2 regions of the Ruminococcus sp. AM31-15AC genome follow, and region 2 is predicted to be linked to the other one. Evidence: predicted binding sites of a transcription regulator. Region 2 holds the regulator's gene; the other holds the start of a gene.
The links. Region 2 encodes HrcA, which represses chaperone genes, less so after heat shock. Its sites were predicted from a motif close to TGTTAGCACTCNNNNNNNNNGAGTGCTAACA; they were not measured.
Positions count from the first base shown of each region.

Region 1 (7,602 bases), on a different contig from region 2:
GACGGCTTTTACCGCCCAGCTAACAGATAATAATTAGAGTGTTTCCTCAAAAAATGCCTTGAGTGCTTCAGAAGCCTTGTCCTCGTCTGCACCTTCGCAGGTAACAGTAACAGTATCGCCCTGCTTAACGCCAAGGCCCATAAGAGCCATAAGCTTTGTGATGTTCACGCTCTTTCCGCCCTTTTCGATAGTGCAAACGCTCTCGAACTCCTTTGCTTTCTTTGCAAGAAGTCCAGCCGGTCTTGCGTGGATACCAACTTCGTCTGTGATTGTGTAGCTAAATGTTTTCATGATGAATACCTCCAAATAATTATTTTATCTTCAAGATCATATCTCCTGCCGAAACGCTGTTTTGTGCGACAGGTTCAACAGACGCATAATCGTCCGTGTTGCCAATTATGATAGGTGTTGTCACCTTATAGCCTGCGGCTTTTATCTTATCCATATCAAAGCTTATGAGCAGGTCGCCTTTCTTGACCTCCTGACCGTCACTGACATGGGCTTCAAAATACTGTCCGCCAAGCTTTACAGTGTCGATACCGATATGGAGAAGTATCTCCACTCCATCGTCCGATACCATATTTACGGCATGCTTTGTGTCAAAAACGCTGTCTATCTTTCCGTCGCATGGAGCGTAAAGCTTGCCCTCTGACGGCTCAACGGCTGCACCCTCGCCAAGTATCTTTTGTGAGAACACCTCATCCTCAACGTCCTCAAGCTTAACGGCAGTGCCGTTCATGTGAGAGTAAAGCGTTATTGTCTTGCCGTTAGTTTCTGTGTTTTCTGCACCCTCGGTCTGCGGTTTTTCTTCTATTTTATCAGAAGCTTCCTCAGTGCCGATAATGCTGTCAGGGTCATCACTGTATGGCGAATCTATAAAATCCTCAAGATCTGATTTTATAACTGAGACCTTTGGTCCGTAAATGACCTGAATGCCGTTGCCCTTGTGGATAACGCCTGAAGCACCGCTGGCTTTGAGCATATCGTCCATGACCTTTGAGGCGTCATTTACTGTAACTCTAAGTCTTGTGGCGCAGCAGTCAACGTCTGAAAGATTTTCCTTGCCGCCAAGGCCTTTGAGTATCATTGCACTTACAACGTCTGAAGCCCTCTTGTCTGTGCCCTTTGCCTTTGCCGCCTTAGCCTCGTTCACATCGCTTCTGCGATAAAGCTTAGGTTCAACGTCATCAGACTCTCTGCCAGGTGTTTTAAGATTCATCTTTGTTATCATAAAGTAGAACACGAAGTAGTAAATTACTGCATAGATAAGACCCACAACAACTATCCATATCCAATGGGTCTTTGCGTTGCCCTGCAAAATTCCAAAAAGGGTCATGTCTATAAGACCGCCTGAGAACGTCATTCCAACGCCAACGTTAAGAATGTGCATAAGCATATAGGAAAGTCCTGCCAATACGCAGTGAACAGCGTACATAAGAGGTGCAACAAACAGGAATGTGAACTCCAAAGGCTCTGTGATACCTGTTATCATTGAAGTAAGAGCCGCTGACAGAAGCAAGCTTCCTACTATCTTTTTCTTTTCAGGACGAGCAGTTTTATACATTGCAAACGCTGCAGCAGGAAGTCCAAATATCATGAACGGGAATTTTCCAGCCATAAATCTTGTTGCCGATACTGAGAAAACTTCTGTTGACTTTGAAGCAAGCTCTGCAAAGAATATGTTCTGTGCGCCTGCTACCATGTTGCCGTCTATCATCATCGAGCCGCCAAGCTCTGTCTGCCAGAAAGGCATATAGAAAACGTGATGAAGTCCGAATGGGATAAGTGCACGTTCAAGTATTCCGTATATCCATGTGCCTGCATAGCCTGAGTTGAGTACAAGCACGCCAAGCTTTGAGATACCAAGCTGTACGATAGGCCACAGATAGAACATTATGATACCAACGATAAGGTATGTGACAGTTGAAACGATAGGAACAAATCTTGTTCCGCCAAAGAATGAAAGCACCTGCGGAAGTTCTGTTTTATAGAACTTATTGTGAAGTGCGGCAACGCCAAGTCCTACAAGGATACCGCCGAAAACGCCCATTTGCAGCGTGGTGATACCAAGCACTGACGTTGTGGAGTTTTCTGCCATTGCCTCAACGCCGCCCTTTGCGGTGATAAGTGCGCTGATAGTGGTGTTCATTACGATATAGGCGATAGCACCCGAAAGGGCTGCGACTTCTTTTTCCTTCTTTGCCATTCCGATAGCAACGCCCATTGCAAACAGAAGCGCAAGGTTATCAAAAACGGCGCTTCCCGTTTTGCTCATTATGTCGAGGATAGTGTAAAGCACACCGCCCTCATAGATGAATTTGCCAAGATGATAGGTTTCGATAGTTGTGGCGTTGGTGAAAGAGCTGCCTATTCCAAGAAGCAGACCCGCCACCGGCAGCAGTGCGATAGGGAGCATGAAAGAGCGTCCCACACGCTGCAATACGCCGAAAATTTTATCCTTCATAATAATAATATCCTCCATGATCAATTTATCTCAGCTGAATTATCATTATGGTACCGTTAATGATAATACCGCAGCGAATACATTATATAAGCTGTGGCAATAATGCCTATCCGCTTATTTTCTTCAGATGGATCGAAAGAGTTATCATTTCATCTTCCGATATAGTTTTAGCATAATTCTTCAAAATATGATCCTGCATATGCTTTGCACATTTATACTGCTTTTTGAATTTCTTTTTTATGATATCAGCGAACTCCTCGTCCCTGCTGAGAACATTAGGAAGCTCCTGAGATTTGAAGAGCCTTTTCGCAAGATATTTTAAATGCACAAGAAATCTTTCATATGCCACCGAGTTCTTGTTTATCTTCCCTGCCAGACAAGCGTCCGCTATCTCAGCACAGTTGTTCACCATTTTAGTGATATCCTGTATCTGTTCCATTTTTGTGCCGAGCCTTGCGTTTATTATGTGCATTGCGATAAAGCCCGCTTCATCACCCCTCAGTTCAACGCCCAAACGCTGATATATCTCCGCCACGCAATATCTTCCAAGAGCAAGTTCCTTTGGGAAGCAGTCGCTTATGGCGTCCATAAGAGGATTGTCAAATTCAAGTCCCTGCTTTTTTCTTTCAATGGCAAAGGAGATGTGGTCTGAAAGTGTTATTATGAGCGACTCGTTTAGCTTTCCGTCGATATGTGAAGAAATATAGTCCACAAGATCTGCCGTAAGCTTTATATGCTCATATGGTATCTCGGTCAGACACTCGATAAGCCTTTTTCTAAGCTCGGAGTCTGTAACAAAATACATTTTCTGTATTTTATCCTTGTCAGGCTCATCACCATATTTTTTCCCAAAGCCTATCCCCTTGCCTGAGATTATCTGCTCTTTTCCTTTATCGTCTATAACGCTTACGGTGTTATTATTTATCACCTTGATTATTTTCATTAAAAATCCCCCTATAAAATCAAAAAAACCAACCTTAATACGAACCCATACAATATGTCCGTACAAAGTTGGTCATGCCCAGTCTATAAATGAAAGGTAACACTCCAATAAAAGATGTTATGTATCAATTTCACTATAATTATATTAACACACCTACATTTATTTGTCAACAGCGTACATAAAATTTGTTTTTCAAATCTGTTTTTTTAACAAATAAACTCATTTTGTTTTGTATAAAACCTACAATTATCAGCCTGAAAAGCACAAAAAAGCCGTGGAAACACTGCTGTTCCCACGGCTTTCGGTATGTTAAGAGAGTATCTGTATAGCTTTATTACTTTGTCATAAGCTCGCAAACAAGGTTTGCAAACTCAACAGGGTTGTCGATAGACATACCCTCGATAAGCAAAGCCTGATCGTAAAGAAGCTTTGCATAGTCTTTCAGCTTGTCCTTATCGTTAGCATAGAGGTCTTTCAGCTTCTCAAAGATAGGGTGGTTTGGATTTATCTCCAGTGCCTTTTCAGCCTTTACCTTATTGCCGTCATTCTGAGGCATAGCGTTGAGGACTTTCTCCATTTCGATAGTTATGCTGCCGTCTGATGAAAGACAAACAGGGTGAGTTTTAAGCTTCTTTGAAAGACGGACAGTCTTTACCTTGTCAGCGATAGCTTCCTGCATGAAAGTGAACATATCCTTGTTCTCTTCGTCAAGCTTTTTAGCCTCTTCCTTTTCTTCCTCTGTATCAAGGTCAAGGTCAGCGTCGCTTATGGACTTGAACGGCTTGCCGTCATAGTTTATCATCACCTTGATAGCGAACTCGTCAACGTCCTGTGTAAAGTAAAGAACCTCATAGCCCTTATCCTTGATCTTTTCAAGCTGAGGGAGCATTTCGATCCTTTCCTTTGTTTCGCCGCAAGCATAGTAGATCTCTTTCTGATCTTCTTTCATTCTTGAAACATACTCTTTGAGTGTAACGTTCTTGCCGTCAAATGAGGACGGGAACATAAGAAGGTCTTTCAGAGTTTCGTTTGCAGCGCCGTATGACTGATAGATACCGAACTTGAACTGAAGTCCGAATACGCTGTAGAACTTCTCGTACTTCTCACGGTCGTTTTTCAAAAGCTTTGCAAGCTCGTTCTTTATGGACTTTTCAAGGTTCTTTGCGATTATCTTGAGCTGTCTGTCCTGCTGTAAAAGCTCACGGGAGATGTTCAGTGAGAGATCCTCAGAGTCAACAACGCCCTTTACAAAGCTGAACCAGTCAGGAAGCAGGTCTGCACACTTTTCCATTATCATTACACCGCTTGAATAAAGCTGGAGTCCCTTTTCATAGTCCTTTGAGTAATAGTCAAAAGGCGCACGGGCAGGTATATAAAGCAGTGCATCATATGTTGCAACGCCCTCGTTCTTTGAATGGATATGTGCAACAGGCGGCTCATAGTCACCGAACTTCTCCATATAGAAGTTGTTGTAATCCTCGTCCTTTAGCTCGCTCTTGTTCTTCTTCCAGATAGGGGTCATGCTGTTAAGAGTTTCGATAGCCTTGTGTACCTCAGGCTCTTTACCCTCCTCATTATAATGAGTATGCTCGACTTCCATTCTGATAGGGAATCTGATGTAGTCAGAATATTTCTTTACAAGCGACTGTATCTGATACTGATCAAGATATGTTGAATACTTCTCGTCATCAGTATCGTCCTTGAGTTTAAGTGTGATAGTTGTACCGACGCCGTCAGGCTTGTCACACTCTTCTATTGTGTAGCCCTCAACACCGTCAGATGTCCACTTATAAGCCTGATCGCTGCCAAAAGCCTTTGTTACAACGGTAACTTCCTTTGCTACCATAAAAGTAGAATAGAAGCCTACACCGAACTGACCGATGATATCAACATCGTCCCCAAGGTCATTGTCTTTCTTAAAAGCGAACGAGCCTGAGTTTGCGATAGTACCAAGGTTGTTTTCAAGATCCTCCTCGGTCATACCGATGCCGTTATCAGAAACTGTAAGCGTTCTGTTTTCCTTGTCGATAGCGATATTGATAGCGAAGTCGCTCTTTTTCATTCCCACAGAAGTGTCTGTCAGGGACTTAAAATACAGCTTATCAATAGCATCGCTTGCATTTGAGATTATCTCTCTGAGAAAAATCTCCTTATGAGTGTAGATCGAATTGATCATCATATCGAGCAGTCTTTTTGATTCTGCCTTAAATTCTTTTGTCTGCATAAAATCTCGACCTTTCCTTAATAATATTTTACTTTCTTTGAATACTGTTCCATATAATTAGCACTCTATCTATTTGAGTGCTAATTATATTATACAACAAGGTTGATAAAATGCAATAGTTATCACAAAATTTCTCTTATTTATTTACAAATTCATAACATTTCATCACATACCTGACAAAATACCATTTGCAAAAGCACCATGTTGTGTGCTATAATATATAGATAAGACCGAACAAGGGAGGAATAATATTTGACTACCAAAAAGTCTGTTTCTCTGCTGACCCCTGAAAAACAGCAGGAAAAGAAACTTCTTACTATAGACTGCGTGAAAATTTCACTTCTGCTCATTTTATACAACCTGCTAAACAGGATATTCGCAGTGTTATTCTTTTACGTTGCATACACTTATCACTCAGGAAAATTCACTCTTAGCTACTCGGCAGTTCTCAGCTATCTGAAAAAGCAGACCACTTTTATAAGTTCAACTACTTTTTCCATGACGGCAAATTTGTTTATCACTCTTATGAGCGTGCTTGTTTTTGGGATAGTTTTTGCTATACTTTTCCGAAAACGAGGATCAAGCTTCATAAAGCCGAAAAAAGGCACGGCAGTAAAAGGGTTAAAATGGTTTTCAGCCTGCTTTGTGATAAACATTCTGCTGTCACAGCTCACATCTATCCTCACGGGTATACTTGGTCAAAATGGTGTGACAGTTCCCACAAGCGATTTTTCCATTCATCAGCCCTCTGCCATTGCAGTAATAGTGCAGTTCTCATACGTTGTGATAATAGCCCCTATCGTGGAGGAATTTATCTACCGTGGAGCGATCCTCACAGCTCTAAGCCCATACGGAAGGGGTGCGGCGGTGCTTTTCTCGGCACTTGCATTCGGACTTATGCACGGAAATATCCCTCAGGCGGCTTCGGCATTCGGCACGGGACTTGTTTACGCTATTATCGCCGCAAAGTGCGGCTCGATACTGCCAACAGTTATAATACACTGTCTAAACAATCTGCTCGCAAACTTCTCGTCCATATCTGATGCGATAGGACTTGAACACTATGAAACCTTCATGAGCGTTGCTGAGATAGTCATAGGTCTGGTGGGCTTTATGGTTCTTTTCACAAGCCTTAAAAAGCTTATCATTGATGACAGCGAAAACGTGCTTACACCGAAAGAATGTCGCAGATACGTCTTTACAAACCCTGCCACACTGATATATATGCTCTGCCTTATCGTGCCGATAGTAAAGAGCCTTATCCAAGCAAACAGCTGATAAAACAAAACGGGTGACTACCAACACTAAGTTGACAGCCACCCGTTATTTTTATATCCAAAAGTTAATTAGTATGCCTTGCCCCAAAGTACCATATGCTTTGCTGGTTTTCCACAGCATACGCAGGTATCTGCTATCTCTTCCTGCTCGAACGGGATACATCTTGAACCTACTCCTGTGAGTTCCTTTACCTTATCCTCGCAAGCTTCATCGCCGCACCACATTGCCTTAACAAAGCCGTCGCCCTTTTCCTCAAGAGCCTTTGTTATCTCGTCAAGTGTCTTGCAAACATAGGTACGTCTTTCTCTGTTTTCAAGTGCCTTCGCATAAAGACCATCATGAACAGCCTGAAGTCTTTCATTTACTGTTTCAACAAGCTCACCAAGCTTGCAGAATACCTTTTCTCTGTTGTGTCTTGTAACAAGCACACACTGATCGTTCTCAATATCCTTTGGACCAATTTCAAGTCTTACAGGAACGCCCTTCATCTCATACTGTGCAAACTTCCAGCCAGGTGACTGTTCTGAATCGTCGAGCTTAACTCTTATGCCTGCATTTTTAAGTGTGTTGTAAAGCTCGTTAGCCTTGTCAAGAACGCCCTCTTTGTGCTGTGCTATAGGTACGATAACTACCTGAACAGGTGCAACAGCAGGTGGCAGAACAAGTCCGTTATCGTCGCCGTGTGTCATTATA
Region 1 covers NZ_QTYG01000006.1:66,247-73,848, forward strand. The annotation lists gene DW793_RS03070 (HPr family phosphocarrier protein) at 34-291, opposite strand; gene DW793_RS03075 (PTS transporter subunit IIABC) at 311-2,464, opposite strand; gene DW793_RS03080 (PRD domain-containing protein) at 2,571-3,407, opposite strand; gene htpG (molecular chaperone HtpG) at 3,742-5,631, opposite strand; gene DW793_RS03090 (CPBP family intramembrane glutamic endopeptidase) at 5,884-6,909, shown strand; gene proS (proline--tRNA ligase) at 6,978-7,602, opposite strand, start outside.
Region 1: a site for HrcA is predicted at 5,687-5,717, ahead of htpG (molecular chaperone HtpG). Genes of this name have one in related genera too.

Region 2 (7,602 bases):
CGAGTATCATTATATAAGACTCATACCCCTCATCAAGGCAGTGAGAAAGCTCCTCTATATGCTTCACCCCACGGAGGGTAGGAGCGTCAGGGAAAAGCACAACGCCGTCTTTCTCCAGCGTACAGCCCTTTACCTCCATGAAGATTTTCCTATCCTGCGACTCTAAGTAAAAATCAAAGCGTGAATTGCCGTATTTCTTTTCGGGATAGACCGAGAAGCCCTCGCCAAAGGGTCTGTTCTCTCTCAGCCACTCCCCTACCGCCTTATTCGGGGCTTGGCTGTCCATGTTTATGAGCCTGTCACCTTTTTCCACAGCCACAAGGTCAAAAGCGGTCTTTCTCGATTCGCTGTCTGAATGCTCAAGCCAAACAGTACACCCCTCCACCAAAAGCTCTTTGCATCTTCCCGTATTTTTCACATGGCAGACCTCAGACTTGCCGTCTATCTCAACGTTGGCGATAAATCTGTTCGGTCTTGATAGAAATTTGCCTTTATGTATATTATCGTATCTCATAATTCGCTCCTTTTATTCTTACTATTCACATTATACCACAAATATGTTTGATTATAAATACCTAAATCATGCTTTCTTAGCTTTGCTGATTTGTGATTCGATACGAAAAGGGAAAAATATTTCACAAAATCTATTGACGTTATTTGTGAAATATGTTATAGTTTTGAGTATAGGTTATATAACAATAATAATTTATTAAAATTTTAGAAAGAGGTATTTATAATGAAAAAAATAACTGCACTTCTCGTTTCTCTTATCATGTCATGCGCAGTAATGGCAGGCTGTTCTGACAGCAGTTCTTCAAGCTCATCAAAAGCAGACAGCACATCAAAGGCAGAAACAAGCGCAGCCGCTGACGAGTCAACTGCTTCAGAAGCAGGCACAGCCACAGATCTCGAGGATACTCTCACAGCGCAGTATACAAAGAAGATACAGGGCGAGAGCCTTGCTATCGACATGACAGTGGCAAGCGAATATGACAATTCATCAGCCGTTGTTGAGATAGCAGGCGGCAATATGCACATGAAAATGAACTTTATGGGCGTGGATATGGACATCTATAGTATCGACGGAGTTATGTACACACTTGACAGCGAGTCAAAAACGTATTACACTGTTGATATGGAAGAATCTATCGACGACTTCAAGAGCGAAATAGGCTACGGCATTAACGACAGCTACAAGTTCATAAGCTCTGAAACAACTGACGACGGTCTTATCTGCGAAACTTTTGAAAACACAGAAGATCCTGATATCGAGCTTGAATCAGGCGTAACTCTCGACACAAGCGATTCTGACGATCATTCTTTCACAACAACATTCAAGTATTACTTCAATGCTGACACAAAGGATATTGTTAAGATAGAAACTATCTCTGACGGCTCAACAACTACTGTTACAGTAAACTCATTCACAACTGAAAACGTTGAAGTCAAACTCCCTGACGATTTTGACAGTTGGACAGAGCAGTCTTTCGATATGAGCACTGACGATATCCCTTATGACGCTGAACTCGATGTTGAGTCAGGCGCTGAGTCAGCCGAGTGATTCTTGTCATTTTTCGGAGGCAAAATATTATGAACAAGAAAATGGTAACTATTATTGCAGCTTTGGCAATGTGTACAGCAATGGCAGGCTGCACTGAGAACGATACTGCAAGCTCTTCAAAGGCTGAAACAACTACTACAACGACGGCTGCCGCAGAATCGGCTGCTCCTGTTGAAAGCACAGTAGACGAAAGCTCCGCTGACAGCACTTCCACAAACGCAGGCACAACAGATTATGACGTTGACGGTGATTTCAGAGCATTTGAGCAGCTCAAAGAAAAATATGCAGACGGCTACCTCGTTACCCTTGAGGGTCAGATGTCAAACAGCGGAACAAAATATACTATCTGCGTAAAGGACGGCAAGGCTTACGAGTCAAGCACAATACAGGGCATGAAGTCATATGCTGTTTACCCAGGCGACGGCAAGAAGTATAACGTTTCTGAGGCAACAACTACTTACTCGGTAGCTGATGCTGACGAGAACGCTTGGAAGGACTCTGACATTCTCTTCGGGGCGGCTCTCGATTTTGACCACGCATATATTGACGAAACAACAAACGTTGTTCACGAGTATTATAACCTCGACAGTGCCGTTGCAGGTGCTGAGGGTCAGATAGTTTACGGCTTTGACGGTGCTACATATGACCTTAAGCAGGTAGTTCTGCTCCCAGAGGGTGCTGACGAATCAAGTGCAGTTTACTTCACTGTAGATTCCATGGGCGAAGCAGACGACAGCCTGCTTGCTGTTCCTGATCTTTCTGCTTATACAAAAGAATAATTTTATCTGATCTTTTTCCAACATCGGGCGGACAGACCACTGCGGTCTGCCCGCTTTTTTTGCATTTTCAGCAAAGCATTGTGCAATGTGACGGAAATGAGATTCAAATATTTTTGAAATTTGTGAGAAAAATAGTCTTAAACCACTTGACAAAATCGTCAAAAGGGTATAAACTATACTTAGCACTCAAGAAGAAAGAGTGCTAACACTTAAATGTAATAAGTGCTAACAAGAAGAACGGGTGGTGAGCAAATGGACGACCGCAAGCTGAAAATACTTTCAGCGGTAGTCAATGAATATATCGTAACAGGCGAGCCTGTAGGCTCAAAGGCGATAATGGCTCACGTCAAAGCGTCCTCAGCGACCATAAGAAATGAAATGGCAGAGCTTGAGAAGCAAGGCTATCTCGAACAGCCACACACCTCCGCAGGCAGAATACCAACATATAAGGGCTACAGGCTTTATGTTGACCAGCTTATGGAGCAAAACCAGCTTACAGCAAATGAAAAGAAGATGCTGGATTCAATGATACCGCAGGAATATGTCACAGAGGAAGACCTTGTGAACAAGGCTTCAATGGCATTGGCGGATCTTACGAAATGTGCGGCGGTGGTCGCAAACGCAACGCCAAAGTTCTCGCTTATCTCAAAGGTAGAGGTAATACCTACAGGAAAGAGAATGTACGTTATTTTGATGATAACGTCCAACGGCTCTATTAAGAATAAGGTTTGCCGATTGGAGTTCGACCTCAGTCAGGATCAGCTTGAGTTTTTTGATAACTTCGTAAAGGAAAATCTCAACGGCGTGCCTATCGACAGTCTTTCGGACGCTTATCTTGAAAAGCTCACAGAAGCAATGGGAACGTACATGATGACCCTTTCACCGCTTGTTTCCGAGATCATGAAGATGACAAAGGAAATGAGCAGCGTGTCTATCAAAGGTCAAAGCAATCTTCTCACCTGCAAGGACTTCAACCAAAATGAGATAATAAGCTTTCTCGATAATCAGAAGGAGCTTAAAGGATTTATTGACGAAACGTTCTCAGGGCTTCACGTTATGTTCTCCCCTGAGCGTGACGGGTTTGTTATCCACAACTCCTCTATTATAACAGCTCCGTTCTCAAAGGACGGCAAAACAGCAGGTGCGCTGGGGCTTATAGGTCCTATGAGGCTCGACTATGCGAAGTTTATCCCATATCTCGAGTATTTCACAGGGAAGATATCGGAAATGATATCCGAAAAGCCACAAGAGCAAAACAAAGAAGATGACGAAAATGAATAAAAAGGAAGGCAGGCGGCGTAAATTGAGTAAGGAAACTGAAAAGGACACCGAGCTTGAAAAAGAGGAAAACACCTCTGCTGAAAGCGAAGAAGTAGAAGAAGCGGCGGATACCGCAGAAAATGCCACTGAGGATACAGAGAAAAAGGCGGAGGAAAGCGAAACAGAAAAGCTGAAAAAAGAGCTTGCCGAGGCTAATGACAAGTATCTCAGACTTATGGCTGAATATGATAACTTCAGGAAAAGAAGCGCAAAGGAAAGACTGGAGCTACAGACACAGCAAAGGGAAATGTGATAAACGGCTTCCTGCCGGTGTTTGACAACTTTGAAAGAGCGTTAGGCACAGAAACTCAGGACGCAGTTTATAAACAGGGTGTTGAAATGATCTTCAATCAGTTCAGCGACGCACTTAAAAAGCTCAACGTCGAGGTAATGGAGCTTGCGGGCAAGGAATTTGACCCGAACGTTGCAACGGCAGTCAGCACAGTTGACGACCCTGACCTCGGTGAAAATATTGTGGCGCAGGTGCTTCAAAACGGCTACACCATAGGCGGCAAGGTCATAAGACACGCAATGGTAATAGTAGCAAATCCATAAACAAAGACATCGGGACTAAAGGTCTTGATATAAATTAAGTAAATTTTGAAAGGACTTGATCTTATGAGCAAAATCATCGGTATAGATTTAGGTACAACAAACTCTTGTGTAGCAGTTATGGAGGGCGGCGAAGCCGTTGTTATCCCTAACAGCGAGGGTGCAAGAACAACTCCGTCAGTAGTTGGCGTTTCAAAGAACGGCGACAGACTTATCGGTCAGGTAGCAAAAAGACAGGCTGTTACAAACTATGACAACACTGTAATTTCTATCAAAAGACATATGGGCTCTGACTACAAGGCTCACATGGGCGGCAAGGATTACACTCCACAGGAAATTTCAGCTATGATACTTCAGAAGCTGAAATCTGACGCAGAAGCTTATCTGGGTGAAAAGGTAACAGAGGCTGTTATCACAGTTCCTGCTTACTTCACAGACGCACAAAGACAGGCTACTAAGGACGCTGGTCAGATCGCAGGTCTGACAGTAAAGAGAATAATCAACGAGCCAACAGCCGCTGCACTTTCTTACGGTATCGATAAGGAAGATGATCAGAAGGTCATGGTTTATGACCTTGGCGGCGGTACATTCGATGTATCTATCATCGAAATGGGCGACGGTGTTACGGAAGTTCTTGCTACAGCAGGTAACAACCACCTGGGCGGCGACGACTTCGACCAGAGAATTATAGATTGGATGATCACAGAGTTCAAGAAGACTGAGGGCGTTGACCTCTCAGGCGATAAAATGGCAATGCAGAGACTCAAGGAAGCCGCTGAAAAGGCTAAGATAGAGCTTTCTTCTACTGCTTCATCAACTATCTCTCTCCCATTCATCACAGCAGACGCTACAGGTCCAAAGCATCTTGAAATGACACTTACACAGGCTAAGTTCAACGAAATGACAGCTGACCTTGTTGAATCAACAATGGGACCAGTTCGTCAGGCACTTTCAGACTCAGGTCTGTCAGCTAACGACCTCCAGAAAGTCCTTATGGTCGGCGGTTCTTCAAGAATACCAGCCGTTCAGGAAGCTGTTAAGAAATTCCTTGGCAAAGAGCCATTCAAGGGCATCAACCCGGATGAGTGCGTAGCACTTGGCGCTGCATATCAGGGCGGTGTACTCGCAGGCGACGTTAAGGACGGTCTGCTCCTCCTCGATGTAACTCCACTGTCACTTGGTCTTGAAACAATGGGCGGTATCTGCACAAAGATCATCGAGAGAAACACAACTATACCTACAAAGAAGTCACAGATATTCTCAACTGCCGCTGATAATCAGTCAGCCGTTGATATCAACGTACTTCAGGGTGAGCGTGAGTTCGCAAAGGACAACAAGCAGCTCGGTATGTTCAGACTTGACGGAATCGCTCCTGCTCCAAGAGGCGTTCCACAGATCGAGGTAACATTCGATATCGACGCTAACGGTATCGTACACGTTTCCGCTAAGGATCTTGGCACAGGCAAGGAGCAGAACATCACTATCACTTCTTCAACAAATATGTCTAAGGACGATATAGATAAGGCTGTCAAGGAGCTGAGGCATATGCAGCAGAGGACGCTAAGAAGAAAGAGGACGTTGACGCTAGAAACGCTGCTGACCAGCTTTGCTTCCAGGCTGAAAAGTCACTGGGCGAGTTCGGTGACAAGGTAGACGCTGCTGACAAGTCAGCTTGTCAGGCTAAGATAGACGCTCTTAAGGAAGCCCTCAAGGGTACTGATATCGAGGCTATCAAGGCTAAGCACAAGGAGCTTGAGGAAACATTCCAGGGCGTTGCAACTAAGGTATATCAGCAGGCTGCACAGGCACAGCAGGCAGCAGGCGGTGCCGCAGGCTTTGACCCTAACAACATGGGCGGAGCAAATGGCGGCAGCAACGGCGGCGCTTCAAACAACGGCGGCGACGATGTTATAGACGCTGAATTTACTGACGCAGAATAAATCATAACGGCTGCCTCTGCTCCGATTTTCCGAGCAGGGGCTATTGCCGTATTAAAAGGCTGTGTGAAAAGCGTGAAAGGACTATACTTACAAAAAGGAGGCAAGCCCATGCCCCAAGACTTTCACGATCTGCAGCTTACAGAGCATGGGCGTTTATATGGCTGAAAAAAGAGATTACTATGAAGTGCTTGGCGTTTCTAAAACTGCCACAGACGATGAATTAAAAAAGGCATTCCGTAAGCTTGCAAAGCAGTATCACCCTGACCTTCACCCCGGCGACAAAGCGTGCGAGGAAAAGTTCAAGGAAGTAAATGAAGCTTATGAAGTGCTTTCAGATAAAGATAAAAGAGCAAGATATGACCAGTTTGGTCACGCAGGCGTAGACCCGAACTACGGTGCAGGCGGTGGAGCAGGTGCAGGAGGCTTCGGCGGATTTGGCGATATGGGCGATATTTTCGATTCCATTTTCGGTGGATTTGGCGGAGGCTTTGGTGGCGGACGTTCTGCTAACCCTAACGCACCAAGACGTGGCGAGGATATAAGAGCGAACGTTGTTCTTGACTTCATGGAAGCCTGCAAGGGCAAGACCGTGAAAATTCGCATAAACAGAGCCGAAAAATGTCCTGACTGTCACGGCACAGGCGCAGCCGCAGGTTCTTCGCCTAAGACCTGTCCTGACTGCCACGGCACCGGTACAGTAAGGATAACACAGAGAACGCCTTTCGGAAACATCGCTCAGACCACGACTTGCAGTCGCTGTGGCGGTAAGGGTCAGATAATCGACAACCCTTGCCATACCTGCAACGGTCAGGGCAGAGTAAAGAAGGTATCTGAAAAGGAGATAAACGTTCCTGCCGGCATCGACGATGGTCAGACACTTAGAGTAGGCGGTGAGGGCAACTGCGGTATAAACGGAGGTCCTAACGGTGACCTGCACATCAACATTACAGTTCGACCTGACCCTATTTTCGAGCGTGACGGCTATGATGTGTGGACAGAGATACCGCTTACTTATGCACAGGCTACTCTCGGTGACGAGATAACAGTTCCTACAGTTGACGGCAGGGTAAAATACACAGTGCCGGAGGGTACACAGACAGGCACAGTGTTCCGTCTGAGAGGCAAGGGCATAAAGAAGGTAAACAGAAACGACCACGGCGACCACTACGTTCGTGTAACAGTTGAAGTTCCACGCAATCTAACCAAAGAGCAGAAAGAAAAGCTCCGTGACTACGAAAAGTCCCTCGGTGAAAAGAACTACGCAAAGCGCAAAACATTCTTTGACAAGCTCAAAGACAAATTCAAATAACAAAAAGGAGAACGGCACAAGCTGTTCTCCTTTTTGTTTGCAATAAAAAATGCCGCAGGAAGACCCACGGCAATTATCATCTTATCAAGCCATACCTGTGTGCTTTTTGATAGCCGCAAAGGACTCCGCACTGATAACGTG
Region 2 covers NZ_QTYG01000004.1:26,931-34,532, forward strand. The annotation lists gene sfsA (DNA/RNA nuclease SfsA) at 1-514, opposite strand, end outside; gene DW793_RS01940 (hypothetical protein) at 737-1,561, shown strand; gene DW793_RS01945 (hypothetical protein) at 1,591-2,340, shown strand; gene hrcA (heat-inducible transcriptional repressor HrcA) at 2,593-3,621, shown strand; gene DW793_RS15775 (hypothetical protein) at 3,614-3,913, shown strand; gene DW793_RS15780 (nucleotide exchange factor GrpE) at 3,910-4,215, shown strand; partial or broken gene dnaK (molecular chaperone DnaK) at 4,279-6,152, shown strand; gene dnaJ (molecular chaperone DnaJ) at 6,310-7,461, shown strand; gene DW793_RS01970 (metal-dependent transcriptional regulator) at 7,546-7,602, opposite strand, start outside.